4 regions of the Priestia sp. D3YE.R1 genome follow, and region 1 is predicted to be linked to each of the others. Evidence: riboswitches for the same ligand, from Rfam matches in the RefSeq annotation. Region 1 holds a riboswitch; each other region holds the start of a gene.

Region 1 (8,126 bases):
TTTTTCTATTAATCAAGGCGGTTGCTTGTTTGGCTAACTGATCTCGTTTTGCGTCATCTACTGTGGAATTTAACTGGTGAATCATTTTTGTTAGCTTATCATCATTAATCCGGCTGGCATTTAAACCACCGCCGGGCAAATAGTTCGTACTTAAATAATAGCTGGCATCCCCTCTAGGTGCTGTGATAAGGCTGTACAATGCTAAATCCCAATCATCTTTTGCCATTAAATATTCATCGCTGTCCTCAACGAGATGAATCTTAATATTGATTCCTAACTCTTTCGCATTAGACTGTATAAGCTGAGCAATCAAAGGAAGTTCTGGCAAAGAACTGTATGTGACAAGAGAGAGCGATAATGGCTTTCCGTTTCTGATTGCTTTTCCATTTTTGATTTGATAACCTGCCTTCTCCAAATACTTTCTAGCAGATACGATACCTCTTTGATCATTAGCAGTACTATCAGCAAAAGGAAATTGGGGTAAAAATGGCCCTCGAGCCGCTGCCGCTTGATTGTTCATTATGCTGCTGACAATTTCTTTTCGGTTCAATAAAGCATCGATAGTTTTTCTTACATTTTCATCTTTTAATGCGTCATTGGTTTGATTATAAAGCAATAAATGGGTACGCACACTAGGTACTCCACTTACCTTAAAAGACGGATCTGTTTGTAAAGTGCTCAAGCTTTCTAAAGGCGGGCGATAAATAATATCGGCTGTTCCAGATTGAAGAGCAGCAACTCGCGCATTAGCATCTTCGTTAAATGCAAAAATCGCGTTTTTCAATTTCACTTTCCCATTCCAATAATGTTCATATCTCCCTAATTTCACTTGATTTCCTTGATCAAAAGACAAGACGCGAAATGGGCCCGTACCAGTGGGCTTCTTAGCTATATTAGAAGCATGAACGTCTATAATAGCTGTATTTGGATGCACTAATTCAGAAGGAAATTTAGGGATTGGTTCTTTTAACGTAATTGTGAGCATATGACCGTTTGCTTTCATTTCTTTGATTTTTAAAGCGTTTCTCATCGCATAGCTTTGATTTATTGCTCTTTGAAGAGAAGACTTCACGGCGCTTGCATCCAGCGCTTTTCCATTTTGAAACGTGATGTTCTTTCTTATTGCAAATGTCCACGTAAGACCGTTATCTTTTGTTTCCCACTTTTCAGCAAGCCAAGGCTTTAGTTTTAAATCGTCGCTAATCTTAACAAGCGTCTCTCCCACTCCGGCACGAACTGCCGTGTAATCATCATCGGTATGGGGGTCAAGGGTTGCAGGTGTGAAATTAAATAAAAATGTAGCGCTTTTATCCGTTTTCTCTCCTTTTTTCATACTCATACTCTCTTCATGAGACGTGCAAGCAGTAAGACAAAGTAAAACAAAAAGTAATATAGATACAAGTTTTTTATTATTTGTCATTCATTTTTCCACCTTCTATTTTAAATACACAAAAAAGCACTTCTTAAAAAAGAAGTGCTTGCCTTCACAACAAATCTAGATAAACGTATCCCTTGTTTATCGTATTTTTGATTCTGCCAAAACACCTCCCTATCCTCGTAGGTTATTGTGTGCTGCGATTTATGGCAGGTCTCCTGGCTTCAAGTCACTGCCTTATACCGCCTTCCCGTCTCTAAATAGACAGTGGCTTCTTGACATAAGGCTCCTTGTTACAGTGGCGGGACCGCTCCGGATTTGCACCGGATTCCCTTTTAAGGCAATTGAAAAACAATTACCACCATAAAAGCTTGTTATTTAATTTAGTAGCGTGCTCTTGAAACTCTAGAAGTAGAAGCTGATGGTGAAATGTCTTCATCATCAAATCCAGTGGCAATAACGGTTACCATCATTTCGTCCTTTAAATCTTCATTGATCACGGACCCAAAAATCATATTTAAGTCCTGATCAGAAGCGGACGTGACAATATCTGCTGCTTCCTGTACTTCGTAAAGACTCAGGCTGCTGCCGCTCGTAATGTTCAACAGCACGCCCCTTGCTCCATCAATCGATGCATCTAGCAGCGGACTAGAAATCGCTTTTTTCGCTGCTTCAATTGCCCGATCTGATCCGGAAGCTCGTCCGATACCCATAAGCGCAAATCCTTGATTAGACATGATTGTTTTTACATCAGCAAAGTCAAGGTTAATCAGCCCCGGAACAGCGATTAAATCTGAAATACCTTGAATACCTTGGCGAAGAACATTATCTGCTTCACGGAATGCTTCAAGCATAGGCGTCTTTTTATCGACAATTTCAAGCAAGCGGTCGTTTGGAATCACAATAAGGGTATCTACCGATTCATTCATCGCAGTAATACCGCCTACTGCTTGCTTCGTACGTTTATTTCCTTCAAACTTGAAAGGGCGAGTAACTACTCCAATTGTTAAAGCATTTAGTTCACGGGCAATTTGGGCAATAACCGGAGCTGCTCCAGTACCAGTGCCTCCCCCCATGCCAGCTGTTACGAATACCATATCTGCGCCTTGCAGTACTTCTTGAATTTGTTCTCTGCTTTCTTCGGCTGCTTCTCTTCCTACTTCTGGATTAGCTCCTGCACCTAATCCTCGCGTTAATGCTGCACCAATCTGCATTTTCACATCTGCTTTAGATAAATTAAGCGCCTGAGCATCCGTATTAACGGCAATAAATTCTACCCCTTGTACACCATGTTCAATCATACGGTTAACGGTGTTATTTCCTCCACCGCCGACTCCAATTACTTTAATTCGCACTAACGGCGATACATCTGCATCAAATCCAAACATTCTAAGTTCCTCCTCAATGATCAAAATTACTTTCTCTTATTATCCGAAAAAACACGTGAAGAACCTTTTACTCCTATATTTAACGCGTAACTGTTCTTTTGTTTTACAGATTTTATACATTTCTCTTTTAACCTTTAAATCTTTACATCTTTATGTAAAATTATTGTTGTTCTGAAGTTAGTACGCCGAACTTTTTTTGGTTTTCCCACTCAAAACGGCATATAAGCTTATTGTATCATTCATTTGACAGATGTCTGTATTTAATTTTGAGTAAGATGTGACTAAGAGAATAATATTTTTATAGACAAAATGAGAAAAAGCCCTTAGAAATAAGGGCTTCTCTAGATAATAAACCGTTTTACAATTTCCCAGTTAAGAATTGAGCTTCCCCCATGCCAAAGCTCCAATCAGCATTACCGTTCTCAACAATTGAAATCATAATGTCGTTTGGCTGAATACCGCAGCTTTCTCCCAGCTCTTTTACAATTAATTTGTAAAGAGCTTGTTTTTGCTCTTCTGTTCGCTGTTTGCTCGTCACACTTATAATAACCAAATCCTTGCTTCTCTCAAAGCCAAGACCTGTATCTTCAATAATCATTTCATGAGCAGGATGCTGGTGTACAATTTGATAACGATCACGTTCTGGCACGCCAAAGGCTTCTAGCATTGCTCGGTGAGCAGCGTCTAGTAATGTTTTTAACTCTTTTTCGTCTCTTCCTTCTATTACATCAAATCTGAGTAATGGCATACTAAGTAACCTCCAGCTTTTTGTCTAATGTATTATTGCTTCATCATATCACAACTATCATTTGTAAAAAAAAGATATGCTATTCAAAATGTGCTCTCTACTGAAAGAGACCTCAAAAACTTCAATAAAAGCTGAACCTAATAAAAAGAAATGAGCAGCATAACGGCTCATTTCATTAGTATAAAAACATTTATAATAAGAGCTAAAATACATACAGATACAATGGCAATGAGTACGTTCATCACAAGGTTTTGCGAGGATGTTTTGGCTTGTTTTTTCATATCAGCCCGACTCATCTGTTGCTTTTCATGATCACTTTTAGACATCACGTAGCCTCTCCTATTCATCAAAATGTCAGCAGTGTGTAAATGATTTTTGAGAAACTTTGATCCAGTTCTTTTGTATAAACAGCAGCACATGCAGGTTATCATCAGTTATTTTAGCATGTTTTGTCAAATAAGTGGACTATGTAGCGCTTCAATTTAGTATTCACGGCCAAATATATTTAAATTCGTTGCTTTTCTCTTCTTTTCTCGCTATTGTTTGAGAAGAAGGATAATTAGATACGATAAAGGATGATACGATATTGAATAACCATACGCAGCTGCCCCAGTATATCTACACATACGCATGCAGCGAAGAGGAACTCTCACTATGTCAATTAGAGAGACGCTCTCTTTTTGAAATTGAAACTGAGAAACCTATCATAAAAAGTGCCGTTAAACTTGATCCAAGCAGAAGCCCTTTTATCAAAGAGCGATTAGATATTATGTATGAATCAGATGACCTTGCAGATATTTGCAAACAAGTAGAAGATATTGACCTTGGAGATCAAACATTCAAACTCATTTTTATGAAAATTAATGACTTGGAAAAAGATCAAAAAATAAGTTATAAAGGTCAGCGTGCTATTGAACGTGATGTGGGTTGGCATTTTGTAGCAGAAGCAGACTTGCATAACCCTGACCATTTGTTTGGCATTGTTACATTTGAAGGACGCTGGTATTTTGGAAAATATCAAAAAAGCGAAGCTGTATGGCTGCATCATTTGAAGAAACCGCGTGAATACTCTACGGCACTCAGTACCCGCCTTGCAAGAGCTGTAGCTAACATTGCCGTTCCAAAGCCTGAAGGAATCAAAGCGATTGATCCATGCTGTGGTATTGGTACAGTCCTAGTAGAGGCTCTTTCAATGGGCATTGATATTGTAGGACGCGATATCAATCCACTTGTGACCGACGGATCTCGTGAAAATATTGCGCATTTCGGCTTAAGCGGTGATGTCAAAACTGGACCGATTTCGGATGTTACAACTCACTATGATGTAGCTATCATCGACATGCCTTACAATCTCTACACCCACGCGACGCCTGAAGATCAGCTTTCTATTTTGAAACACGCTCGCCGCTTTGCGGATAAAGTAGTCGTGATTACAGTAGATACGATTGACCATATGATTCATGAAGCTGGCTTTTCTATTTCAGATCGCTGCGTAGCGCGCAAAAGCGTATTTTCTAGACAAGTAGTTGTATGCGAATAAAAAAAGACACCAGTCTAACAGGCTGGTGTCTTTTGATTTACCACTCTTTAGGTTCATAGTCTAATTCTTTGAATAGCTGCGTACGCTCTTTTTTCGTTAAATCTCTCCATTGCCCAACAGGTAAGTTGTTTAAATGGATATTCATAATACGCGTGCGCTGAAGACGGTATACTTCATATCCCAGCACTTCACACATACGGCGAATTTGACGATTTAGGCCCTGTGTTAAAATAATTTGAAACTCGTACTTAGACAGCTGTGTCACTTTACAAGGAAGCGTTTTTGTACCTAGAATCTTTACTCCCTCAGACATGTTTTTAATAAACTCCGGTGTAATGGGCTTATCTACTGCAACAATATATTCTTTTTCATGCTTGTTTTCTGCACGTAAAATTTCGTTAATAATATCGCCGTCATTTGTAAGTAAAATTAAGCCGTCTGAATCCTTATCTAGTCGTCCGACATGGTGAATACGCAAAGGGTGATTGACTAAGTCAATGATGTTTCCCTTTACTTTTTTTTCACTCGTACTTGTAATGCCGACTGGTTTATTAAGCGCAATATATACATTATTTCGAGCAATCCGAAGCTGTTGGCCGCTTACTCGAATATCATCGCCAGGCTCAACTTGATCTCCGATTTTTGCAACCTTTCCATTAACGGTTACTCTTCCTTCACTAATTAACTTATCTGCCCCGCGTCTTGACGCTTTGCCAGATTCGCTAATAAATTTATTCAGTCTCAGGTGAATCACAACCTTACATTTAAAAATTTTAAAATTTGTCTCTTCTATTAGAAACAGATATGTGTCAATTTCTATACCGTCCCTATCGTAACATGCTATACGCTTCTCGTCTTCTTTTAATTTCATTACTGGATCATATTTTTTTAACAGTAATAGAAGTATAGTTCCAAAATACTTTATAATCTTATTCTTAACATCTCAAGCAATGCTTACACCTGTCAAACTAACGTCAATCTCCACTCCTATACAAGACCTAAACGTCTAGATTGACTGATCCGTATAGAGTTGCTACCATCAGGTTTTCTTATGCCTCCAGGAGGAGTAACGCTGGCTCTAACAGCTATGGTCGGAGGACGTTTGTTTGATAAAATTGGATTTAAACCGCTGCTTTTAACAGGCTTAATCCTTTTAACATTTATTTTAAGTTTGTTCACTACCATTTCAAGCGAAACAACTACGATGACCGCAGCTGTTTTATACGCCGCCTTTACAATTGGGGTAGGTTTAAGCATAGGGCCCGTGATGACGCTTGCTTTAAATCAAGTACCTAAACCTCTTCACGCTCACGGTTCAGCCATTTCAAATACGATTAACCAAGTGTCAGGTGCGATCGGACCCGCTTTGTATACAAGTATTATGACTATGGCTTCTCAGCACTTTATTCAACAATCAAATGAAACAAATAAAACGCTGTTACAAATAAAAAGTATGACAAGCGGGGTCCATACCGTCTATTATGTAGCCATCGCTTTCGCCATCGTTTCGTTCCTGCTCGCTCTTACGTTAAAGAAAAAAGATCAGCAGCTTGAAACACAATAAGTAAGAAACTGATAAGAGCTGCTCATAATTTGAGCAGCTCTTGTTATATGCAGAATTTATATTATAAATGTAAAAGCAATCATAGATACTATTAAAACAAGGATAACAATACTATTCTTTCTTTTTACCTTCCATGCTTCAATAGCGCCAACGACACCACCAATGACTAAAATAAAAGTACCTATAAGGTGCAGAGACAGCAGAGATAACAACCTGCCTAAACTCGCCAACACTCCTCCAATCAATATAAATCCTGTTGTTACAATAGATTTTAAAGATGTTAAGTCTCGGATAACTTCTTTTTTTCAGTTTTACTCAGTTTAAAGTACTCTATTATACTAAAAACAGCCGGTGTTCCCCATAAAATAAAGAAACTAACTAACCTATCCGTATCTACACTCACTGTTCATTCACCACCTTTATAAATCCCTTATGCACTTTTCCTAACCCATTTTTTAGAGATGAAAAAAGCGGCTGTAGCTGCTACAATGGGAATTGCAAAAGCAAAGCTAGGTGAATGACTGCCGAAAATGACTTCATTTGATAAACCTTCAATTGAACTCTACATATCTGCGCTTTCTGGAACATACCAAAGCGTAAGAATCATGCCTGATAGCAGTTGAAAGCTACCTAGCAACACGATGAAGCTAATGATAAACAGTCCGTATCTCTTCAATGAAATCTCCCCCTTGGTTTATATACGATTTCACACCTTTTAAGTTCCACTATTTAACAAATAACTTTCTATTATTCTCGCTTCAAAGATCCTCCAAAAGAAAATTGATGGTAGTCATCGACCTTATTCCAATATCCTATGCACTTTACGTCAGGCTCATCAATAGCTAACGCTTCTTTATTAGTCCCTTTATAAGGAAGAAAAGCAGTTAACTTCACCTTTTGTTTTGGCTTAATATTTAACTTATTACCTTCCGCTAACACCTTAAATTTATTTTCAGAATAACCGTTTTTTATTTTTAGTGGATACGATAAAAATACGTCGTTTTGTTTGATGGTCAAATCGCTCTTGTTTACGAATTCCAATTCATATGAAATCCCTTGCTTCATTTTTTGTTCTTTGATGACGTTAATATGTATCTTTTCTAGTTCTCTTAAAGGAATGTTGTCTTCTTCTTTTGAACCCCCGGCAAATAAGATGGCTAACGCTAATAAAACGAGAATTCCTAACTTTCTATTCAAAAAAATAATCCCCTCTCTCGTAACAAAGATTATTTTACAATTATAACTCAAAAAAGTTATTTAATGGTAAAAACAAACAATTAAAAAAGCAAACCTCTTCAGTCTGCTTTTTTAATTGCTACGCATAGGTAATGTGTTGTTGTGCGAAAAACTTTTCGATAAGGAGTTTGCCAACTATATGTATATCGTAACAAAAGAACAAAGAGTGCGCTGTGAGATTTGTCACTCCTTCTTTCAAAACAATCTAATCGAATACTTGCTATTTCCTTACGCAAAAAAAGCAGAACGCAAATGCGACCTGCTCTTTTCACATG
Region 2 (8,126 bases), on a different contig from region 1:
ACGTATCAGTCCCTTACCCCCAAGCCACTTTATATAACGGGGCATAGCCTAGGTGGTGCACTCGCTGCTCTTCATGCCTTAGATGTCGCCACAAACGCATCTTTTCCGGAAGTTACAATGTACAACTACGGAGCTCCCCGAGTAGGTGATCCTCAATTCGTTCAAACATACACAAATCTTGTTTCAAATAGCCGCTGTTTTGTTAACACGACGGATACGGTTCCTAAAATCCCTCCGAAGCGACTTTATTCCCCTTCCACCAAGCAAACGATTTATTACGATCAAGACCCTCTGCAACTCTCGTTTACGATTCAAACAGGTTCTACCGTGGGGAACCATAATCCCCAAACATACAGTGTTGGTATTTGGATGATGTCGGACTATCCTATTTTGGTCCAAAAATAAAAAAACAGGCGGAATGCCTGTTTTTTTATGCACCAATTGCTGTTTTGATTTCTTCTATTTGTTCTTGATGGCGCTTTTCATGATAGCCAATAAAATCAATCCATTGCTTTAAATCCATTAACCCAAACACAGGATGTGGAAACGATTTTTGCTTTAGCTTGTCTTCACTTGCTGTTTCTTCTAACTCTACTAAAGCCGCTCTTGATTCTGCCAGCTTATTCTTCATTTCTTCTAATGTCTGCTTTTCATTTGAAGGCGTAACTTGAGCCGGTGCATCTACTTTTCGCGAACGGTCTACCGCTAAATGAAACGGCTTATCTTCAGTCGGCTGATCTACACCGTTTTCTAGCTGATCCTTTACACGTGAAACAATCATGCGCTCCATTAAATATAAATGTTCCAATACTTGCATAACGCTCCATGTATTAGATGCTGGCTGCTGATTTAATTGTTCATATGTTAATGATTCTACACTGCTCAATACATCATTTCGAAACTGTTTGTTTTTGTTCATTTTTCATCCTCCTCTAGGATTCCTCTAACTTATCGTATCAAAAAACTCTTCCATATAAAAAAGATATCCCTTTACTTAACCATGTTTTAGCTGCAATTGTTTCACGTGAAAAAATCACATTTTCTATTTGACATAGATCAACTGAGGTGTTATATTTAGATTTCTGGCTTTTCTTTAAGAGCTGGACATAGTGAAAGTAACTTGAAAGGATGTATCGTACAATGCAAGGTAAAAATACTGGCATTCGACACATGTCTTTGAACAAAACTTATTCACACTGGATCGGCTTCGGAGCCGTAAGGATGCAAGAGAGGTAGGGCTTGCGTCGTTTAGGTTAATCGATCATGTGGAAAAACAAACCGCGGCAATGGATGAAATCCATGCAAGCACAATCAATGCTAATTGTGCCCTAACAACAACGAAACATACAAAAACCGTAATCATGGATTTTATAAAGAAAGTAATCATTTTGTTTTTACACTTGCAAAAAGCAAGTTACTGATAAGAAACACGAACAAAAGCGAGCAGATGCATCTGCTCGCTTTTTTAATGATACTTTTTTATTTACTTTATCATTTCTTTTTTTTAGCGGATCTTATAAAAAAGCCGAAACCAATGTGGTTTCGGCTTTTTTCTTATTGCTCTGCTAGTACATCCGCAAATGCTTTTGCATAAGGTGGAAGGTCTGGCGGACGGCGGCTTGAAATGATGTGGCCGTCGATTACGACTGCTTCATCATGCCAAATAGCTCCCGCGTTTTCCATATCATCTTTGATTCCTGGCGTACTTGTTACGTTTCGGCCATCTAAGATTTTTGCAGAAATTAATACCCATCCTGCATGGCAGATTTGACCGATTGGCTTTTGCTGTTCGTCCATATGACGAACCATTTCAATTACTTCAGGGTAGCGGCGCAGCTTATCCGGCGCCCAGCCTCCAGGTACTAAAATAGCGTCATATTCAGCTGGATCAACATCTGTAAACGCGTAGTCCGATACGGCTGGAACACCGTATTTCCCCATGTACGTTTCATTTGCTTTTTCTCCAACTAAATGTACTTCTGCTCCTTCTTCTCGAAGACGCATCACTGGATACCATAGTTCTAGGTCTTCAAAGTCTGCACTAACAAGCGCAATAACTCTTTTATTTTCTAAACGCATCGTAACACCTCCGCCATCAGTATAGCATGTTGGAGAATAAGATTGAAAATAAGGGACTAACTTGTACATAATTAAAGGATTTTTCAAGTTCCCTTTAGGAAACTTTTGTATGCCAAATGATCTAATTTCATATTTTCACTTGACTGAGGACAAACATCACACTACAATGTGTAGTGTGATGTTTGTAATGTTGTAAAATTATCCAAATAAGAAAGAGTTTCTAAATTAATGGCTATATTTCTTTTTTCGGGCTTTCACACTACATAACGTAGTGTTTAATTAAATAAACTTAAAGGAGGAAGTAAAGTGAATAAAAACGTCGAAATTGGTTCACTTATTATTCGTTTAGTATTAGGTTTTACATTTTTAGTACACGGTTTTCAAAAATGGCAGGGCGGGATTGAAAATACAGTAGGGTTCTTTGATAGCTTAGGAATCCCTGGTTTTATGGCCTACATTGTTGCAACGATTGAACTTGTAGGTGGGGTCCTTATTATTCTTGGTCTAGCAACAAGAGTCGTAGCTGCTTTATTTGTAGCCGTTATGCTTGGCGCTATTTTCACAGCCAAGCTTAAAAGCGGATTTGTTGGCGGGTTTGAGTTTGATATCGCTTTAATTGCCATGTCTGCTCACTTGTTCCTTGCAGGAAGCCAGTTCCTTGCTCTTGATGGAGTGGTATTCAAAAAGAAAGAAACTGCCTTTTCTCTTCAAGAAGAAAGCAGTAAGTAAAAAAGAAAACTTATACTCTCCCACTATAAGCTTTCAGATTAGTCCCCGCCTTTTGAGGCGGGCTTTTTTTATATTTGCAGCAGCAAATTCGCAAATAAAGAAGAACGCTCGGACAGCGTATCAATTTGAATATGTTCATATTCCGCATGTATTCCTTTTCCGCATGCTCCTAATCCATCCAACGTGGGAACGCCAATGGCCGCTGTAAAATTCCCGTCGCTTCCGCCGCCCACAGCTGCTTCTTCCAATTTCATCCCGAGTTTGGCCGCGATTGACTGAGCGCATTCAAATAACTCTTCCGTTTGTTTAGACTTCACCATCGGAGGACGGTTCATGCCTCCCGTTACTTCTAGCTTAATCCCTTTTAAAATAGGTGTTAAATTTAAAATAATATCCGTCATGCGCTCGGCTTCTTCTTCGGTAGAAACACGTAAGTCCACGTGCGCTTCTGCATACTCCGGAACTACATTTGTACCGCTGCCTCCGGTAAACGTCCCAACGTTTACCGTTGTACCTTTTTCATAATCAGTTAAGCTCTGCAGAAAAATCACTTGGCGCGCCAGTTCTTCAATGGCATTGATTCCTTCTTTGTGATGATTACCCGCGTGTGCTGCTCGTCCCCATACTTTTACGGTGAAGATCCCCGCTCCTTTGCGCGACGTTTTTAACGCACCTGAACCCGCCACCGCCGGTTCCGCTACTAGCACCGCTTCACTTCTTTGTGCTTCTTCTTCAATATATTTTTTAGAAGAAATCGACCCAATCTCTTCATCTGAATTGCAGAAAAACACAATTTTTTTATCCAGTGCTAAGCCAAGTTCTTGAATTGCTTTAATCGCCCATATAGATTGCACAATGCCGCCTTTCATATCTAAAATTCCCGGACCATAAAGCTTGTTTCCTTCTGTTCTCAAGCTCAGCCTTCCCTTTTCCCATACTGTGTCAAAGTGACCGATAATTAAAAGCTGCTTTTCTCCTTCCCCAATCGTAAATTTCAAGTGGTTTCCTACTTCTTTTTTTCTATGATTTCATACCCTATCCCTAAACGCTTTTGAAACAGCTCCGTTAAATACATTCCACACTGATCCACTAACTCCTTACTGTAAGATGGTGATTCTTTTTTCACAAATCCCACTAGATCTTCGAGCATCTCTTGTTCGTGTTCTTTTAAATAACTAAATACGCTTTGTTCTACCATTACCTGACTCAAATCAATTCCTCCTCCAAACAACCCCTGCTGCTTGTGCATTCACTGCTTTTATTTATTGTACGTATAAGTATGTTCTACGTTTCACATAACGTTCTTAAATTATCCTTAATTATAATGGTTTTCAGACAATTTTCCATCCTTTAAATACAGATAATACTTTAACTTATTCATAACCGACGGAAAATAGCCATAAACTTCAACAAATTTATACAAAAAAGCTTCAATCTTCAACAGATTAAAGCTTTCATTTTATTAATTGATATTTATTTTGATATTTTTTCCTTTTGACTTCACACTAACAAAAATAAACATAGACACTAAAAAAATAAATAGAATAACGCCAACCATTTCAAAGTTTACTTCAGCCCATGGGTTAAAGAAAGTGAATGCTAAATAGAATGACACACCATATGCGAGGACAACAATAACCCAGCCCATCAAGCGAGAAGCAGATTGCCCAAACTTACTCGATTCATTCACCATTTTATGTACAATCAGTGAATCGATTGTATCTGTCAGCATCATTCCAAACATAAATACTAGTCCTAATAAAAGCGGCGTATACTTGCCTGCGTTCCCTACAGCTAGAGACCACACGGCCGTTTGACTGACCGTTTCAGCTGCTAAAGCGAACAATGCTCCTACAAGAATAATTAAAAAAGGATTCGTTGTTCCTTTTGCGATTTTCGGGATAAACTTCCCTTTTAACCCGCTCAGCTGAAACTCTTCTTCTTTATTTTTAGTTCGAAGCAAATGATATGTGTTTAATGTCCCGATTAGAAAGAGGGAGATAATGGATACCCAAGATGCAAAATGATCGAAATACGATGGAAATGTAAAATTCTTCATCACCACGCCCAGCACCCCGGCCGTGACGGCCACCATCCCTCCGTGACCTAGTGAAAACAGCGTTCCAACCCACGGGGCAAAACGGCTGCCCATTCGCCAATTATATCGGGTCTGGCCGTCAATAAAAGCTAAGTGGTCTGCATCCAATCCGTGCCTGATTCCTAATAAAAAGACAAGTAAAAAAACTGATAAACCTTCCATTTCCTACACTCCTTTTTTTAAAATAAAACGTAAAAAAGCCTCAATTCTATAGAAATTGAGGATGTGTCGGCATATGAAAATAAACAGCAATTGCTCACTGCGTACCTTGATACACCGCCTCTTTCCTAGAAGAGTCAAGTGTACAGAATAGGTAGGTCTCCTGGCTTGAGATCATCATTTTCTACCGCCTTCCCCGTTTTGAGTGACGATATGATAGAAAACTCCCTGCTTACAGTGGCTGGACCGCTCGAGATTTGCACTCGATTCCCTGTTACCTCTTACTCTATGTAAGAGCACCTAAACTGTGCGAATGATTCATTTTCTTCCTCATTATACTAGTACTCCTTACAAATGAATAGAGAAAATTCAAATAAAAAAGCCCTGCTAAGCTTTACATGCTTAGCAGGGCTTTTTAAAGCAATTAAACTACTTCTACCGTTACGTCTACGTTACCGCTGATTGCTTTTGAATACGGGCAGTATGAGTGAGCTAGGTCTACATACTTTTTCGCTGTTTCTAAATCTAAGCCTTCGATATGAGCTTCAAGCGCTACAGCAATTTTTACTCCTTGATCAGCTTTATCTGGAAGCAGCTGAACCGTAGCTTTTACTTCACTGCTTTTAATTTCTACGTTATGTTTTTTCAGCATAAATTCTAACGCGCTGTTGAAACAAGCGCTGTATCCGGCTGCAAATAGCTGCTCTGGGTTTGTTGCTGTCGTTGTTTCTCCACCAAGCGCTGGCGGTGTTGCCACGTCTAAGTTAAAGATGTTATCTAAAGAGTGAACTTCTCCTGTTCTTCCACCTGTGTTAACAACTGTTGTTTCATATAAAGCTTTCATGTATAAATCTCTCCTCTTTTTTAGTAATTTTATTAGATGTTTTTATTTATCGTTTCTGTAATTTAATTGTACAAAATTTAATTTTAAAAAACAAGTATTAAATACATTAAAAATTTCCCAATAAAAAAAGCCGCGTATTTGCGACTTTTTCTTAATAATATTGAGACTGCCCGTCATAAGCTGATTTTCGAAAAATAGACAGATTAGTAATAGCTCTCATGATTTTCGTATTAAAAATAACATAATGAATAAACAGCGCCAGCACACAGCCTAAAATAGCTCCTGTTAACACATCGAATGGATAGTGAACGCCAACCCATACGCGTGAAAATGCAATGAGTGCACCCATGAAAACCCACATGCGTCCTGAACGTTTGAAATGCAGCCAAATGGTAAAAGTGATAACTAATGCAGATGTAGCATGATCGCTTGGAAATGAAGAATTCGCGGCGTGATCAATGAGCTGATTCACGTGGTGAGAGATAAACGGACGATCTCGATAAGCAAATAAACTAATCACTTTATTGATAATGACTCCTGTGGCACAAGCACATAAAGCTTGAAATGCTACAACACGGCTGCCGTTTTTATTAATAAGTAAAAACAAGCCGAGTAAAACGATAAGTACATACTGGGCATAATCTGCAAAGAATACCATTAGCGAATCTACAAACTTCACATGCGAGGCATACTGATTCACCGCATGGAAAATGGCATAGTCTACTGAATTAATAGCTGATAACATAATCGAAATCCTTTCTTATTTTTAAATGTCATTAGCTATCTTATCAGTTTCTTGCGAAAATGAACATGTTTTTGTCAGAGGCTTCCTAACTGATATTTATAAATAACGTATTCAGGATGAGTAGTAAGCCAACGGACTTTTGCCCATTAACTTACCTGTGAATGATCCACAATGTTTTTTTGCAAAAAGATTTCTTCTAAAGAAGGTTCTTCTACGTGAACTTGATAAATATCGATGCCGCATTGAATCAATTCGCGAATAATCAGAGGGATATTTCTCTCTTTTTGAAGCATCACTTTTGTGTACGTGTGATGGTATTCCACGTCCGGACTCACCGTACGGAAAAACTGTTGAATATATTCTTTATGGCTGCTTGGGTAAGGATCATGTTTAATCATCACCGTTTTTTTCGCTTGGTATTGAAAGCGCAGTTCTTCCATTGTCCCTTCTATTAAAATAACCCCATTTTTCATAATCGCTACGCGTGTACAAATCTTCTCAACTTCATTTAAATTATGAGACGTCATAAAAATCGTCTTGCCTTGATTTTGAAGTTCTCTTATTAATTCATGAATGTGGAGAGCAGATTCAATATCTACTCCAGAAGTTGGTTCATCTAAAAATATAAGATCTGGATCTGTTATAATTGCTTGAGCAATTCCTAACTTCTTTTTCATTCCAAATGAAAACTTTCCAACTTTCTGATGGTCATGTCCTTCTAATCCTACTTTCTTCAGTACATCACTACAGTGTTCTTTAGAAAAACGATGGCCATTTATCTTTAAAAAATAGCGCAAATGATTGAGCGCTGTCATCTCATCGTAAAAGTTAGCATAGTCAGGAAGCACACCTATTTTCTTCTGAAGCTCTAAATCAATATCACTCTGTCCCAGCAGCGTAAATTCTCCTGCTGAAGGAAATGAAACGCCGGTAAGCATATTAATAAATGTAGACTTCCCTGCTCCGTTTCTCCCTAAAAATCCGTAAATTTCTCCTTGTGGTACCTGTAAATTAATACTGTTAACAATTGTTTTAGATCCATACTTTTTAGTTAATTTACTTGTTTCTATAGCATACATATTATACTTCTCTCCTTTTAAAACTCCAAAGTGCCGTACATAAACAAAGTGCTGCAAAAATAAGCAGAACTGTTAGATACCCTTTCTCCAACTTTAAATAGTAGTAGGGTGTCACATACTTAAACCATGCAATGTACGCTTTTGATGAAAATATGCTCCATCCACTCAGTACCGGTAGAACAAACGATAAAATAATTGATAAAAACATAGTATGAGTTGGGTTTGGCATCAAAGCTGAAAGCATTAATACAAATGAAATCATGCACATAGTGAATAGTAGGCACTCTAAAAATATATAAAAAGAAAAATGATGCGAAATAAACGCAATCAATAGAAATGAAAGAGAGATACAAACGAGCCAGAAACAACAAATACCTAAGAATTTCCCTAGTA
Region 3 (8,126 bases), on a different contig from region 1:
AGATCAAATGTCTTTAAAAGCAGTAGACAGCGTATGCCGTTTAGCTGACGCTTTAAGTTTTCCCGTGCTCGCAGATCCGTTATCACAATTAAGAAGCGGCAAGCATTCAAAAGAAAATGTAATAGAGACATATGATACATTTTTAAAAAGTGATAAGGTTGATGAGCGTTTTCACCCGGAAGTTGTCATTCGTTTTGGCGCGATGCCGGTATCGAAACCTTTATTGCAATTTTTAAAAGCACACGAGCCGAAAGAAATGTTTGTAGTTGACCAAGGTAAAGGCTGGAGAGATCCTACTTTACGTTCAACAGTCATGATTGAAGCTGATGAAACATTATTTTGTGAAGAACTGATCAAGCGCCTTTCAGCGAATCAAGAGGAGTCTACTTCATGGCTGAGGCTGTGGAAAAAGATTAATAATCAAGCCGCACAGGCTCTGAAAACATTAACTTCTGGCCAGGAGTGGTTCGAAGGACAAGTGGTTCAAGAAATTGTTGATGTAGTACCTGAAGGCACGGCTTTGTTTGCGGGAAATTCAATGCCTGTTCGAGATATTGATTCTTTCTTCTTAAATACGGAAAAAGATATTCCACTCTTTGTAAACCGAGGAGCAAATGGAATTGATGGTGTGGTTTCGTCTGCTCTAGGCGTAAGCACTGCTTACGACCACACCGTTTTATTTATTGGTGACCTATCGTTTTATCACGATTTAAATGGTCTGCTGGCAGCTAAAATGCATAATTTAAATTTAACCGTTGTGCTAGTTAATAATGACGGCGGAGGAATTTTTTCATTTTTACCGCAGTCGAAACAAGAAAAGCACTTTGAATTTTTATTTGGTACGCCAACTGGATTAAATTTTGAGCATGCCACTCGTCTGTATGATGGCACATTTTCTTCAGCAAGCAGCTGGGAAGAATTTCGACATGCAATGAACCATGCTTTCACAAAAGGCGGGTTACATGTTGTAGAGATTCGTACAACTCGTACAGAAAATGTAGAGACTCATCGCAGTTTGTGGAAACTTGTTTCCGAGGAAATAAATTTGTCAAACGGTGAGGAATAGGCAATGATGTATCAATTAAATGGTGTATCTTACTATGTGCACACCGAGGGAAAAGGAGAGCCGCTGCTTCTGCTTCACGGCTTTACAGGTTCTTCTCAAACATGGCGTACCTTTATAAAGAAATTTGTTAAAGACTATCAAGTAATTGCTGTTGATATTATTGGCCATGGTCAATCAGCAGCTCCGAAAGAAATCAAACCATACTCAATGGAAGCAGTTGTTGAAGCACTGCATGAGCTACTTCAACAGCTATCTCTATCACAGGTGAATGTAATTGGATATTCGATGGGAGGAAGGCTTGCTCTTTCATTTGCTCAGCGATATCCACACCTTGTGAAAAAGTTGGTATTAGAAAGCGCATCGCCTGGTTTAAAAACGCGAGAAGAACAAAAGCTAAGAAAAGAAAAAGATGAACAGCTGGCGAGCCGCATTATGAAAAATGGGATTGAAGAATTTGTGAACTTTTGGGAGGGAATCCCTCTTTTTAGTTCTCAAAAGCAATTGCCTAGCCATGTTCAAGAAGCGGTGCGTAAAGAAAGACTTTCACATACAGAAATCGGCCTTTCCAACAGTTTGAAAGGAATGGGAACAGGAGTTCAGCCGTCCCTTTGGGAGAAGCTGGACGATCTGTTGATGCCGGTTTTGCTTATTACAGGAGAAGTAGATCAAAAGTTTTGTTTAATTTCCAAAGAAATGCAAACATTAATACCAAATGCTACTTCTAAAATTATTTTAGGGACAGGCCATGCAATTCACGTGGAACAACCCGAGATTTTTGGTAGAATAGTAAGTGAGTTCTTAGCTACTACATAATTAGGAGGAAATAAAGATGACAGTTGAATGGACATCAGTACGTCAGTATGAAGACATTTTATACGAAACATATAATGGAATCGCTAAAATTACGATTAACCGTCCGGAAGTGCACAATGCATTCCGTCCAAAAACAGTAATGGAATTAATCGATGCATTTGCTTATGCTCGTGACGATGCAAGCGTTGGAGTAATTGTATTAGCAGGTGCTGGAGACAAAGCATTTTGTTCAGGCGGAGACCAAAGAGTTCGTGGCCACGGCGGCTATGTAGGAGAAGACGAAATTCCACGTCTAAATGTTCTAGATTTACAGCGTTTAATTCGCGTAATTCCAAAGCCGGTTGTTGCGATGGTATCAGGCTATGCAATTGGTGGAGGTCACGTTCTTCACGTTGTATGTGACTTAACAATTGCAGCGGATAACGCAGTCTTTGGACAAACAGGTCCTAAAGTTGGAAGCTTCGATGCAGGATACGGCTCTGGTTACTTAGCTCGCATCGTAGGTCATAAGAAAGCGCGTGAGATCTGGTTCTTATGCCGTCAGTATAACGCTCAAGAAGCACTAGACATGGGATTAGTAAACACAGTGGTTCCACTAGAGCAGCTTGAAGCTGAAACAATTCAATGGTGTGAAGAGATGCTAGAAAAAAGTCCGACGGCTCTTCGTTTCTTAAAAGCAGCATTTAATGCTGATACGGACGGCTTAGCTGGTATCCAGCAATTTGCGGGTGACGCAACGCTTCTTTATTACACAACGGACGAGGCAAAAGAAGGTCGCGATGCATTTAAGGAAAAACGCAATCCAGACTTCCAACAGTTCCCACGTTTCCCTTAAGCAGCTGAAACAGCTTGGTGATTATCATCAGGCTGTTTTTTCAATTTGATTTAGTTAATCAGTATAAAAAGGAGAGAAATTTATGAGTAGCCAAACGATTCCTAATGGGCTTATGCAAAGAGCATATTTGACACCAAATCGAGTGGCGGTAGAAACACCGCAAACGTCGCTTACTTTTCAAGAGCTTCATAAGCGTGTTCAAAAAGTAGCGCAGCAGCTTTCGTTTAACGGTGTAAAGCAAGGTGATGCCATTGCTTTATGCATGAAAAACAGCGTGGAGTTTATTGAGATTTTACATGCGGTTTCTTATATTGGCGCTCGGGTGCTGCTCGTCAATACGCGTTTGACAAACGCAGAAATCAATTATCAGCTAACAGATGCAAACGTGTCGTTGCTTATTATGGATGAAGCATTTTTGATGAGAGAATTTCAAAGTTCCATTACTCAGCTTTCTTTATCTGCCTTAGAAAGTTCTCCAGAAACAGAAACGTATTTTCAAAAAACGTGGAATCTCGAGGAGACGTTCACTATTATGTATACGTCTGGAACAACAGGTAATCCAAAAGGAGTGCTGCAGACATATGGAAATCACTGGTGGAGCTCCGTTGGATCAGCGCTTAATTTAGGATTAAATGAAAAAGACTGCTGGCTTATAGCGGTGCCTTTGTTTCATATTAGTGGCTTATCTATTTTAATGCGGAGCGTCTTTTACGGAATGAAAATCATTTTAGAAGAACGATTTGAAGCAAGAGCGGTGAATGAAGCAATTGAAAACAAAGGAGTAACAATTATTTCGGTTGTCACTTCCATGCTGTCCAATATGCTGGATGAATTAGCTGAGCGGAAATATCCAAATACATTTCGCTGTATGCTTTTAGGAGGGGGACCCGCACCGCTTACTATTTTAGAGGCTTGTGTGACTAAAGAGATTCCTGTTTATCAAACGTATGGAATGACAGAGACATCTTCACAGTTCGTTACGCTTTCACCTGAAGACAGTTTGCGAAAGCTTGGATCAGCAGGTAAACCATTATTTCCGTGTGCAATGAAAATTGTAGATGAGAATGGAAATGAAACACGTGAAGCAGGAGAGATCATTGTTAAAGGTCCAAATGTTACAAAAGGATATTTAAATAAACCTGAAGCTACTAAAAAAGCCCTTCAACAAGGTTGGTTCTATACAGGAGATATCGGGAAAGTGGATGAAGAAGGCTTTCTATATGTATTAGACAGACGTTCGGACCTCATTATTTCAGGTGGAGAAAATGTATATCCAGCTGAAATTGAAAATGTTTTGTTGAAGCATCCCGCTGTTAAAGAGGCCGGTGTAACGGGAGTAGCTGATGAAAAATGGGGACAAGTTCCAGCTGCATGTATTGTTGTAAACGAAGACGTTTCAGATGAAGAGTTATCTTTACACATTCAACAATTTTTAGCAAAGTACAAACTTCCAAAGTATTTCGTTCGAGTAGAGGAGCTGCCCCGAACGGCTTCTAATAAAATCATACGCCGAAAGCTATCATCGTTCATACAGAAAGGGAGTTAATCGATGATTATAAAAAAAGTCCATCTCTATAAAATTGACATGAAGCTTCTTTCTCCTTTTTCAACAAGCTATGGTACGGTCCAGGATCGAGAATTGATTTTGCTTGAAGTAGAAGATGAAAAGGGATTTACAGGGTGGGGAGAAGTCGTTGCGTTTTCATCTCCTTGGTATACGGAAGAAACGATTCAGACATGTTTTCATATGTTAGACGATTTTTTAATTCCTTCGCTTCTTCATCAGCATCTTCAAAAACCAGAAGATGTTCAAAAGTTATTCAAACCTTTGAAGCGGAACAACATGGCTAAAGCAGCTTTGGACTGTGCTGTATGGGATTTGTATGCAAAGCGGCAAAATAAGCCCTTAGCTGAAGTGATTGGCGGAGTAAGGCCTGCTGTAGAAGCTGGAGTGGTAGTTGGCTTAAATGATATTTCTATAATGAAAGAACAAATAAGGACTTACATGAAAGATGGCTATAAGCGTTTTAAAGTAAAAATCAAGCCGGGTGCTGACTATGAGCTACTGAAACAAATTCGAGATGAATTTCCAAGCATTCCTCTTATGGCTGATGCCAATTCAGCCTATACGTTAAGCGATAGTGATTCATTGAAAAAACTAGATAAATTGAATTTAATGATGATCGAACAACCGTTAAGTTCTGATGATATCCTTGATCATCGATTATTACAAAAGCAAATGCAGACGCCGATTTGTTTAGATGAAAGTATTGTGAGCTATGAAGATGCACGTCATGCAATCGAACAAAAAAGCTGCAAAATTATCAATGTGAAAATCGGTCGAGTTGGCGGAATGTCCGTAGCAAAGCAGATTCATGATTTATGCGCCCAGCACGGTGTAAGGCTTTGGGTGGGAGGGATGTTAGAAGCCGGGATTTCACGAGCTCATAACATTGCCCTTGCCACACTGCCTTCTTTCACGATACCAGGTGACATTTCCGCGTCGTCTCGCTATTGGGAAAAAGATATTATTAAGCCCGAAGTAGAGGTAGAAGCCGGAGTAATAAAGGTGAAGGAAAAACCGGGGATCGGGTACGATATTGATAAAAAGTTTATCAAAACAATCACAGCATTTGAAAAAGAATACAAATAAAAAAAACCGTTTTTTATGAAAAACGGTTTTTTTTATTGATGTTGTCAATGTTTAGTAGAAAAATAGGACAAATTTTTTAAAAAGAGCACATTGTTCCATCAAGCGTGTCAAAACATGTTATGATGGAATAGTTTGATGAAAAAAGTCGAAGGGTTTTATCGTAAAAAACAAAATTATTTTTGAAAATAGGTTGATAGTTTTCTAAGTTGTCCTATATAATGTGTTTATAACATAACACAATATGTTGTTTGTTAAACAATAATAAAATACTATATTTTGTGTTTTCCAGTGAAAAAGGTGTCTGATAAAAAGACTTAAAAGGGAATTTGGTGAAAATCCAAAGCTGTCCCCGCAACTGTGAATGCTGATGAAATAAGGAGATCCACTGTGAGTAAACATCATGGGAAGGCCTTAAAGTAAAAAGAAGCATAAGTCAGGAGACCTGCCTTTTTTATGTCGTTTTATCTTCTTCGGGAGGTGAGAGGGTAGAGCGAGGATTGAGAAAAGACTTAGTGTCTTCTTCTATCTTCGTTCTATTCGCTCACCGAGGTACGGTGAGCGATTTTTTATTTTGAAGTGAAGAGAGGAGCCATATTTATGGTGAATACATTAAAGCCTACAATTCTACATGAATTAACTGCATATATTGAACGTCTAAAAAAAGAATTTACGCAGCTTGATTTTTCTTTGTATGAGGAAAAGGTTATTCAAACTGTTACAGTAAAGGAAAATATGACGGACGAAAAGGTTGCAAACGTACTAATTTTGGCAGCCCTAGAGCGTATTTCAATGGAAGAACCAGATTGGACGTACGTGGCAGCAGACGTCTATTTAAACGAACTATATCGAAAAGCAGCAGACAGCCGAGGTTATGATAAAAAAGAGAAGTACGGTTCGTTTTATCAGCTTATTCAAGAACTAACAAAAATCGGCATTTATAATAAACAACTATTAAAAACATATACAGAAGAAGAAATTAATGAAATTGCTTCAGTCATTATTCCTGAACGCGATCGTTTATTTACATATATTGGATTGTTGACATTAGCAGATCGCTATTTAGCGACATCACATGATAAGCGCGTATACGAACTACCGCAAGAACGTTTTCTTATCATTGCTATGACACTGATGTCTCAAGAAAAGAAAGAAAATCGAACAGCATTAGTAAAAGAAGCGTACTGGGCGCTTTCTAGTCTATATATGACGGTTGCCACTCCAACGCTTTCAAACGCAGGAAAAAGCTACGGACAGCTGTCTAGCTGCTTTATTGACACGATTGATGACAGCTTACGCGGTATTTATGATAGCAATACAGATTTGGCCACGCTTAGTAAAAATGGAGGCGGAATTGGTGTCTACCTCGGTCATATTAGAAGCCGAGGAAGTGATATAAAAGGTTTTAAAGGCGTATCATCAGGAACAATTCCATGGATGAAACAGCTAAATAATACGGCTGTAAGTGTCGATCAGCTAGGTCAGCGACAAGGAGCTATTGCCGTATATTTAGACGTATGGCATAAAGATATCTTTTCATTTTTAGACGCGCGTCTGAACAATGGTGACGAACGCCAGCGCACGCATGATTTATTCACTGGCGTATGTCTGCCAGATTTGTTTATGGAAAAAGTAGAAGCACGTGAAGACTGGCACTTATTCGATCCTCACGAAGTTCGTACGCTGATGGGCTACTCGTTAGAAGATTTTTATGATGAAGAAGAAGGCAGCGGTTCGTTCCGCACTCATTACGCTGAGTGTGTAAACAATGAACAGCTTTCAAGAGAAACAGTGCCTGCTATTGAAATCTTCAAGCGCATTATGCTTTCGCAGCTTGAAACCGGAACTCCTTATATGTTCTATCGTGATACGGTTAACCGAGCTAATCAAAACCGCCACGCGGGTATGATTTACTGCAGTAACTTATGTACAGAAATCACGCAAAATCAAAGTACAACGGTCGTAACGGAGGAAATTACGGAAGACGGAAAAATTATTATTACAAAGAATCCGGGCGATTTTGTCGTATGTAATCTTTCTTCTATTAACTTAGCGAGAGCCGTAACTGAAGATGTGCTTGAACGTTTAATTCCAATTCAAGTACGCATGCTTGATAATGTTATTGAGCTAAATGATTTGCCAGTACTTCAAGCAAAGCTAACGAATCAAAAGTACCGCGCAGTTGGGCTTGGCACATTTGGCTGGAACCATCTGCTTGCCTTGAAGAAAATAGCATGGGAGACAGATGAAGCGGTAGCATACTGCGATGAATTGTATGAACAAATTTCTTACTTAACCGTGCAGGCAAGTATGAACTTAGCTAAAGAAAAAGGCGCATATCCATTATTTAAAGGCTCAGATTTTGAGTCAGGCGCTTATTTTGAAACACGTGAATACACAAGCGAAGCGTGGAATGAACTGCGTAACGAAGTTCAAAGCAATGGGATAAGAAATGGATACTTAATGGCTGTAGCACCTAATTCATCAACATCTATTATCGCGGGTTCTACGGCAAGTATTGATCCGATTTTCCGTAAGTTTTATTCAGAGGAAAAGAAAAATTATAAAATCCCAGTGACGGCACCAGATTTATCGCCAGCAACAAACTGGTATTATAAGTCCGTTTATTTAATTGATCAGCACTGGAGCATTAAGCAAAACGCAAAGCGCCAGCGCCATATTGATCAATCTATTTCATTCAATTTATATGTACAAAACGATATCCGAGCAAAAGAGTTACTGGATCTTCATATGACGGCATG
Region 4 (8,126 bases), on a different contig from region 1:
CTCCAACTGTCATAAAAACGCTGAAAATTAAGTAGCCGACAAAAGCAAATGCGAGCTGCTTCGGATCCGCTTCTTTTGCGAGCGCTTCCCCAAATGCTCCAAGCTGAATAAGCCATGTCATGCCGACACCTAGCCAAAATAACCCGAAGGCACCAAAAGCCGTTGCGCCGAAGGTATTATTATGTTTAAAATCTTGCATAGACGCGATTAGCTGCCCTATCCCGCCTAAAAAAATCGCCCATGGCAATACCAATGAAACACCATCGGTTACCCCAAGCTTTTGAAACGATGCAACAAGTGTCACCATGGCAAGTCCGAATAGGCCTAGCGCTGATGGATCCGCTGTTACAATTTTAACGTGCTGCGTGCTGTTGTTACTCATGTTGTACCTCCCTGATTTTAAAAACACCTTTAAAAAGATACAAAAATCTACGGGAAGTGTCAATGGATATTTTTGGCCTTTAAAAAACCCATAAGACCAAGCAGTGTAGCGTTTACACTGCTTGGTCTTTACTTTCTTGTTATTAAACGTTTTGTAATAAATTTTGTCTTGTTTGTTTTGCAGACTCAACCATCACTTTTAAGGCTTCAACCGTCTCGCTGATTCCTCTTGTTTTAAGGCCGCAGTCTGGATTAATCCAAAATAATGCAGGATCAAGCACCTTCAAAGCGCGGTCAATGTTTCGTGTCAGCTCTTCAAGCTTTGGTACGCGCGGACTGTGGATATCATATACGCCAAGTCCAATTCCTTGATTGTACGTATGTTCTTCAAACGCATAAATTAATTCACCGTGGCTTTTAGACGTTTCAATGGAAATGACGTCGGCATCAAGCGCTTTGATCGCATCAATAATCTCTTCGAATTCCGAATAGCACATATGCGTGTGAATTTGCGTCTCATTTTGCACGGATACCGTGGCTAGCTTAAATGCGTACACCGCGGCGTTTAAATAACTTTCCCAATTTTCTCGTTTTAACGGCAGTCCTTCACGCAGCGCGGGTTCATCTACTTGAATCATCGAGATGCCCTGACTTTCAAGTGCTTCCACTTCTTTTCTAAGAGCAAGCGCAATTTGATTTGCCACGTCGTAGCGCGGGATATCATCACGCACAAACGACCAGTTTAAAATCGTAATCGGACCCGTCAGCATTCCTTTAACCGGCTTATCGCTTAGAGACTGTGCGTAGACCGTTTCTTTGATCGTCATCGCCTGCTCGTATGAGACATCTCCGTAAATAAGCGGCGGCTTCACGCAGCGAGAACCGTAAGATTGCACCCAGCCAAACTTCGTAAACTGAAAGCCTCCTAATTTCTCACCGAAGTATTCGACCATGTCCGTACGCTCAAACTCTCCGTGCACAAGTACATCTAAGCCGATATCTTCTTGAATTTCAATCCATTTTTTGATTTCCTCGTTAATGTACGCTTCATACGCTTCGTCTGTTAGTTCTCCTTTACGCCATTTTAGACGCTCTTTTCGCACTTCTTTTGTTTGCGGAAAGCTTCCAATCGTTGTCGTTGGAAGAAGCGGCAGCTGAAACGCTTCTTGCTGAACGCGTTGACGTACGTCAAACGGCGCTTGACGCTCTGCTTTATAGCTGTGCAGCTGCTTCAGCTCTTTTTGCACGTCTTGGTGATTTCGAAAAGATGATCCATTTAATGCTTGAATCGCTTGTTTACTTACACTTATTTCTTTTTCTATTGCTTCTTTTCCTTGCTGCACCGCTTTTGTTAAAAGCGTGATTTCCTTCAGCTTTTCATCTGCAAAAGACAGCGCGTTTTTTAGAATTGGCTCAATGGTTTTTTCGCTTTTCACCGTGACAGGAACATGTAATAGACTTGATGAAGGCTGCAGAATCAAACGGTCTTTTGATACGGCTTCTTCAATTTCACTAAGCGTTAAAAGCTGCTCGTCCAAGTTTTCACGCCAAATGTTTCGTCCGTCAATCACTCCTGCTGCCAGCACTTTATCAGTTGGAAAACCATATTTATTAAGCGCCGTGAGATTTTCGCCTCGGTCATGTACAAAATCTAAGCCAATACCATGAACAGGAAGAGCGACTACTTCTTTATAGTGATCCACGCTGTCAAAATACGTTTGCAAAATGACTTTGACGTTCGGTGCCGCGTCATGCAGGACTTGATAGACTTCTTTGTACAGTGCCAGGTCTTCTTTTGATAGCGTTGTAGCTAAAACCGGCTCATCTATCTGTACCCACTCGACTCCTTCTGCCTGCAGCTCCGCTAAAATAGTTGCATACAGAGGAACAAATTGTTCAACTACTTTTTTAAACTCACTTTCTTTATATCCTTTTGACAGCTTCACAAATGTTACTGGACCTAAAATAACGGGTTTGCCTTTGATATTTAGCTTTTGCTTTGCTTCTTTGTAAAATTGAAGCGGGTGATTTTCTACAAGTGCCGGCGTGCATTCCTCAAGCTCGGGTACGATGTAGTGATAATTTGTGTTGAACCATTTTGTCATCGTAGAAGCTACCGCACCTTTTGTTCCTCGCGCGATGTCAAAATACGTTTCAAGCGATACCGGCCCTCCGTCATATTCAAAGCGCTTTGGCACCAAACCAAACATAGCGGCTGTATCTAACACGTGATCGTATAAGCTAAAATCGCCGACTGGAATTAATTCAATTCCTGCGTCACGCTGTTTTTTTAGATGCCCTAGACGAAGAGCTTCAATTTCCTGTAGAAAGATATCTTTCTCTAGCTTTCCTGCCCAAAACAGTTCGAGCGCTTTTTTCCATTCTCGTTTTTCACCAATTCTTGGATAACCTACGTTTGAACTTTTTACACTGCTCATTTTTTCCACTCCTTGTATATTTCTTTTTTTCCGCTAAACTAAAAAATCTCTCTTTTCGAAATGAAAAGAGAGATGATACGCATACTTAACTAAAGTTGAGATAGCCTGTTTTTCTCAACACGTATTCCTCACTCCTCTCTATATCCCGTAGAGCTTAAGTGCATACAACAGGCAGGTCTCCTGACTTAGGTTCATCGCTTCCTATCCCTTCCCATTTCAGCATGAAACAGTGGTTAATAAGTTGCTCCCCATTACAGTGGCGGGACCGCGCCGGCTTTTCACCGGTCTTCCCTTTTAAGCTGCGTACATTCGTTACACAGCACCTGATGCATTTCTATGAAATTGTTCATTCAAAATACCTTCACATAAAATAAAAAGCCTCTCTATCGTGAATAGAGAGGCATAGTATCTATGAAATCCTCTCTTATTTTTCAAAGCCGTACGCTTTGCAGGATGTAGCACCTTTTTAACAAGAATGTTAAATGGTTGCCGGGCTTCACAGGGCCAGTCCCTCCGCCTCTCTCAATAAGAGTTTTAATTATTTATAATATTTTGAATGTAGAGTCATCTTAACACCTTACATTTACGTTGTCAAAAGAAATTGCAAAAAAAATTAGTTTTCAGGAGGTGCTGACGCTAATTTTTGCCTTAACAATTTGTAATCATCTTTTCGATGTGTTTCGATCAAGTCTTTTGCTCCTTGATGATACCCTGAAGAATAAATGTACTCTACCGCGGTTTCAATAAGCATTCTCTTTTCTTCCGCACACTCCCGATCCATTAAAGGGAACAGTCTACCTAAAAGGTCATTTAAATCTTCCTTAATAAAACGATTAAGTCCTTCTTGCATCTTTTCGTTTGCCATGATAGCTCCTCCATTTGCTGTGTATGTTCTAAGCCTCTATAAACAGGCAGTTCACTGTGAATTTTAAGATAAAGTTAAGTCATTAAACAGTATATCAAGTGAATGTTTTTCTTCAATTACATATGTAATACAAATATATGACAAATATAGAGAATATATCATCATTCATTATCTATTATAACGTTTGACTGAACCTTCTGCTACAAGGTTTCGTACGGTTTTCCAAAAGAGGTTGAGACATAACGAAGTGAATCTCATCTAAAGGCAACTGGGATACATGAGCTGAATCGCTTGTGACACCGCAGTTGATTTCCGTACAAGACTTCGCTTTCCGCGGGCGGTCGCTGAGCCTCCTCGTCGCATACGCTCCTGTGGGGTCTCACCTTTTCCGCTTTTCCCGCCGGAGTCTTCGTCTTGTCCTCCAATCACCTGCTAGAAAGACTTATACACATGAAATCTACGTTTACCCTAATAAAAAAAATGAACCACTAATCAAGCATCTTGATCAATGGTTCGTTTTTCACTTCGTCTAAAACCCTTTTGTCCCAGCCTCTTTTTTTGAACCTAGCTTTCTACTTTCTTGTTTTTACAAACAACTTCTTCGAGGTCGTCCAAAATCCTTCCAAAGAAGAGGGCCTAAAATGTCGTACCGGCTAACAAAAAACTCCGTAAAATTATAATTATTTAAAATTAAAGGCGGCTCAAAATCAAGGGGAGCACCCGCGCCTCCTGACAATACAAAATCAGTGCCTCTTCCAAGCGTAAACGACCCGTTTCTGTTTTTTCTAATAAACTGCTCGTCATACGCATGCACGTGGCTGACTAACACTTTTTTCACGCGGTGTTCTTGAATTAAATCAAAAAATTCTTGACTTTGAGGAGTCGTTACAGGAAACCCTTCAAGGTTTGTCCACCGGCCGATATTTGGCTGGGCATGCATGGCTAAAACGGTATTACAAGGAGCATCCTCTAGCTGCTGCTCTAAATAATGAAGCTCTCTATCTGTAAATCCATATATTTTATTTTTGGGACTGATGACATTATTTAATGCGATGCACCGGAAGTTATAGACAGGAATATCAATGACCCAGTGTACTTTTCCGATAGTGGCTCTGAAGTTTTCGAGATTGCTTTCATCAAGGTATAGTTCATCATGATTCCCTACGCATACAAACATAGGAATATTTGGTGCAATTTTTTCAACAACTTTAACAAAGTGCTCCAAATACTCTTTTTTCCCTGTATAGACGGTGTCTCCCCCATGAATAATAAACAGCGGGTTCAATTCCACCGCCTTTTTTAACACAAGCTCAAATTCACCGCTCATCGTAAAACAATTATCGTTTGGTCCGTCACCTCTGCTGTCGCCCATAAAAACAAAGTTGAATGGATCTCTCGGATTTAGTTGTTTAATTCTTTGCTTTAATAATCTTTCAGAACGTTCATGAAGCGTCAAATTCATCAATTAGTTAATCCCCCTATTAATAAATAAAGTTAGTTAAAAGTAAACAAGCTTACTTATTTATATGAGCATTTGTTGATGAAGGTCACTACCGTCTTGTAAGCAGAACGCACATTTAAATGAGTTTCCATAGCCTATCTATTCTTTCATTTTGTTCAGCACTGATGGGACAACATAAAAGTTAGAAGAAACTCAACAGATGAAACCTGCATTCACCATAAAAAAACGAACCACTAATCAAACAATTTGATCAGTGGTTCGTTTTTCACTTCGGCTACCATACTTTTATCGCAGCCTCTTACATTTAAACAACAATTAGACGTATTTATTGCGCTCAACTGGACTTAAAGAATTTCTTTCAGAACGAGCTGCCATGTCCGTTTCAATTTGCTCTAGGCTACGTCCTTTTGTTTCGACAACTACAAAGCGTATAAAGAATAGTCCGAGAACACAAATGATCCCAAACGTTGAAAAGATAACGCCTAAGCTAAACTGATCAGCTAAAATAGGGAACACAAGCCCTACTGCCAGCGATCCTGTCCAGTTAAAAGCAGATGAAATCCCAGCACCGATTCCGCGCACAGAAAGCGGGAAAATTTCTCCTACAATGATCCACGTAAGCGGCGCCCAAGAAAACGCATAGCAAAGGATAAAGCAGCAAAGAGCAATTAGCGTAACCCAGTTAACGACAGCTTCATTAACACCTACTGCTCCAAGAATAGCCGGTGTAAAAAAGGAAAGAGCCATTCCCGCTCCGCCAACCGTAAGAATGGTACGGCGGTTGAATTTATCAACAAACTGCAGAAAAATAAGTGTTGTCACAACGAAGATTACCCCAACAATAACCGTAAAACCAGCAGCTACCTGCGGCGCTAAACCAACTTGACGAGCAATGCTTGTTGCATAATAAACAATTGAGTTTGAGCCTTGAATCTGCTGAAAAGTTGCCATTCCGACACCGATAATTAAAGCTAAACGAAACTTTTTCTGAAACAGCTGTTTAATGCCTGATTGTTCATACACAGCTACGCTTTGAATTTCAGCCACTTCCGCTTCGACTTCCGCTGCTGAGGAACGAAGCGTGCGCAACACTTCACGCGCTTTATCTGCCATTCCGTTTTTAATTAAGTAGCGAGGTGACTCTGGAAGCTTGATCATACCAATGCACAAGACGATTGCAAAAATACCGGCGCTGCCAAGCATTAATCGCCAGCTGTTTGGAACCGGCTCAAAAATAAAGGCTACGATATAGCTTAATAATAATCCAATTACAATCATTAACTGATTTAAACCTGAAAGCTTCCCGCGAATATGAGCAGGTGCGATTTCTGACATATAAGCAGGAACTAAAGAAGAAGCTGTTCCTACTGCTGTACCTAAAAAGACGCGCGCAATCGTTAACGTAATTTCCTCTGGTGCAATCGCTGAACCGATGGAGCCTAAAAGAAAGATGATCGACGAAATTAAAATTAACTTTCTTCGTCCAAACTTATCGCCTAATAATCCGCTTAAAATGGAACCGATAATTGCTCCTCCCATTAGCGACGAAACCACAATCCCCAGCCAGAGTGGACTCAAATGAAACGCTTCACGGATATGACCTTCTGCACCAGCAATAATCCCAATATCATAACCGAATAAAATACCGGCAAATGAGCCGAAAAAGAAGATAAACTTACTTGATACTTTACTCATGATTATAGATCCCCCTTTTTGTTGCCTTAGTTTTGCTGTCTATCACACGTTTTTAAAACGCTTTCATTATTTCTTAAAAACGGCGTTCTTTTACTAAGTTACGCTATATTTTCACTTCCAAGGAAGCAGTGCTCCCTTGGAAATATAAATGCTTACTTAATGATGACGTATTCTAAATTCACAAGCTTTGCATAGCTCACAATTTGATCGGTCGTTAAATTTAATGAAAGAACCGTATGGTGGCCTCCTCCGTTTTCAATCCACGCTTTAACGCCTTCTTGGAAGTTCGGCTTAATGTTCCAAAGCACGCGCGCTACCGGAAGATTTGGAGCTGGAACTTCCGGCTCAAATGCCGATACTTCGTTAATTAACAGCTTGTAATGCGTACCAAAGTCAGCCATAGAAACCACTACGCCTTCTCCTTGTTTACCGTCAAACACTAAGCGGGCCGGGTCTTCGCGGTTGCCGATTCCTAGCGGAGAGACAATTAGTTTTGGCTTATTTACCGCCAGCGTCGGGTCTACTTCAAGCATGTGTGATTGAAGCACTGACTCACGTCCGGGTGCTAATTCATACGTGTAGTCTTCCATAAAGCCGGTTGACTGATTATGACTCATCACTTTGAGCAGGCGGTCAAGCGCGGCTGTTTTCCAGTCTCCTTCACCAGCAAAGCCGTATCCCTGTGCCATCAAGCGCTGTACCGCTAGACCAGGAAGCTGCTTCATGCCGTACAAATCTTCAAAGTTAGTCGTAAAAGCGCCGTATCCGCCTTCGTCTAGAAAACGTTTAATCGCAATTTCATAGCTTGCCTGTACTTTTACGCTAGATTCCCAGTCTTCTGCAGAATAATCGCCGTAAACAAACTCATACGCGTCGGCATATTCAGCAAATAAATCATTAATTTCTTCTTCCGTAACGGCATTGACATATTGAACAAGGTCACCGATTCCGAAGTAGTCAACCGTCCAGCCAAATTGAATTTGCGCTTCAATTTTGTCTCCTTCTGTTACGCCGACGTTGCGCATATTGTCACCGAAACGCGCGACTTTAATGTTGAAGCTTTCGTTATAAGCAGCGGCTACATCCATCCACTGTGCAATTTGCTGCTGTACTTCGGGGCGCTCCCAGTAGCCCACTACAATTTTATTTTGCTTGTTCAAACGCGCGTTGATAAAGCCGTATTCACGATCACCGTGAGCGGACTGATTCAAGTTCATAAAATCCATATCAATCGTTTCCCAAGGAATGCTTTCGTTAAATTGTGTTGCCAAATGAAGCAGCGGTT

What was found. Region 1 has a riboswitch for cobalamin ahead of nikA (nickel ABC transporter substrate-binding protein). Riboswitches for the same ligand answer to the same signal wherever they lie in the genome.
Region 2: another riboswitch for cobalamin. It lies ahead of ACOZIR_RS24610 (sodium:proton antiporter); the one in region 1 lies ahead of nikA (nickel ABC transporter substrate-binding protein).
Region 3: another riboswitch for cobalamin. It lies ahead of ACOZIR_RS00120 (ribonucleoside-diphosphate reductase subunit alpha); the one in region 1 lies ahead of nikA (nickel ABC transporter substrate-binding protein).
Region 4: another riboswitch for cobalamin. It lies ahead of metE (5-methyltetrahydropteroyltriglutamate--homocysteine S-methyltransferase); the one in region 1 lies ahead of nikA (nickel ABC transporter substrate-binding protein).

The regions. Positions count from the first base shown of each region.
Region 1 covers NZ_JBLTHW010000007.1:28,395-36,520, reverse strand. The annotation lists gene nikA (nickel ABC transporter substrate-binding protein) at 1-1,420, opposite strand, end outside; cobalamin riboswitch at 1,567-1,756, opposite strand; gene ftsZ (cell division protein FtsZ) at 1,759-2,763, opposite strand; gene ACOZIR_RS25250 (tautomerase family protein) at 3,122-3,511, opposite strand; gene ACOZIR_RS25245 (hypothetical protein) at 3,679-3,837, opposite strand; gene ACOZIR_RS25240 (TRM11 family SAM-dependent methyltransferase) at 4,098-5,051, shown strand; gene rluF (23S rRNA pseudouridine(2604) synthase RluF) at 5,089-5,805, opposite strand; gene ACOZIR_RS25230 (MFS transporter) at 6,082-6,615, shown strand; gene ACOZIR_RS25225 (hypothetical protein) at 6,672-6,860, opposite strand; gene ACOZIR_RS25220 (hypothetical protein) at 7,363-7,812, opposite strand.
Region 2 covers NZ_JBLTHW010000006.1:60,504-68,629, reverse strand. The annotation lists gene ACOZIR_RS24640 (lipase family protein) at 1-405, shown strand, start outside; gene ACOZIR_RS24635 (DinB family protein) at 431-919, opposite strand; gene ACOZIR_RS24630 (hypothetical protein) at 1,266-1,421, shown strand; gene ACOZIR_RS24625 (type 1 glutamine amidotransferase domain-containing protein) at 1,555-2,079, opposite strand; gene ACOZIR_RS24620 (DoxX family protein) at 2,386-2,808, shown strand; partial or broken gene ACOZIR_RS24615 (M20 family metallopeptidase) at 2,877-4,039, opposite strand; gene ACOZIR_RS24610 (sodium:proton antiporter) at 4,271-5,068, opposite strand; cobalamin riboswitch at 5,202-5,384, opposite strand; gene ACOZIR_RS24605 (organic hydroperoxide resistance protein) at 5,490-5,909, opposite strand; gene ACOZIR_RS24600 (undecaprenyl-diphosphatase) at 6,061-6,654, opposite strand; gene ACOZIR_RS24595 (ABC transporter ATP-binding protein) at 6,801-7,733, opposite strand; gene ACOZIR_RS24590 (ABC transporter permease subunit) at 7,735-8,126, opposite strand, start outside.
Region 3 covers NZ_JBLTHW010000001.1:13,303-21,428, forward strand. The annotation lists gene menD (2-succinyl-5-enolpyruvyl-6-hydroxy-3-cyclohexene-1-carboxylic-acid synthase) at 1-1,066, shown strand, start outside; gene menH (2-succinyl-6-hydroxy-2,4-cyclohexadiene-1-carboxylate synthase) at 1,070-1,879, shown strand; gene menB (1,4-dihydroxy-2-naphthoyl-CoA synthase) at 1,896-2,714, shown strand; gene ACOZIR_RS00110 (o-succinylbenzoate--CoA ligase) at 2,797-4,260, shown strand; gene menC (o-succinylbenzoate synthase) at 4,264-5,367, shown strand; cobalamin riboswitch at 5,646-5,831, shown strand; gene ACOZIR_RS00120 (ribonucleoside-diphosphate reductase subunit alpha) at 5,965-8,126, shown strand, end outside.
Region 4 covers NZ_JBLTHW010000001.1:1,311,968-1,320,093, reverse strand. The annotation lists gene ACOZIR_RS06835 (acetate uptake transporter) at 1-382, opposite strand, end outside; gene metE (5-methyltetrahydropteroyltriglutamate--homocysteine S-methyltransferase) at 525-2,819, opposite strand; cobalamin riboswitch at 2,973-3,161, opposite strand; SAM riboswitch class I at 3,241-3,351, opposite strand; gene ACOZIR_RS06825 (hypothetical protein) at 3,433-3,684, opposite strand; gene ACOZIR_RS06820 (hypothetical protein) at 3,943-4,113, opposite strand; gene ACOZIR_RS06815 (metallophosphoesterase family protein) at 4,271-5,146, opposite strand; gene ACOZIR_RS06810 (sugar porter family MFS transporter) at 5,462-6,841, opposite strand; gene araA (L-arabinose isomerase) at 6,994-8,126, opposite strand, start outside.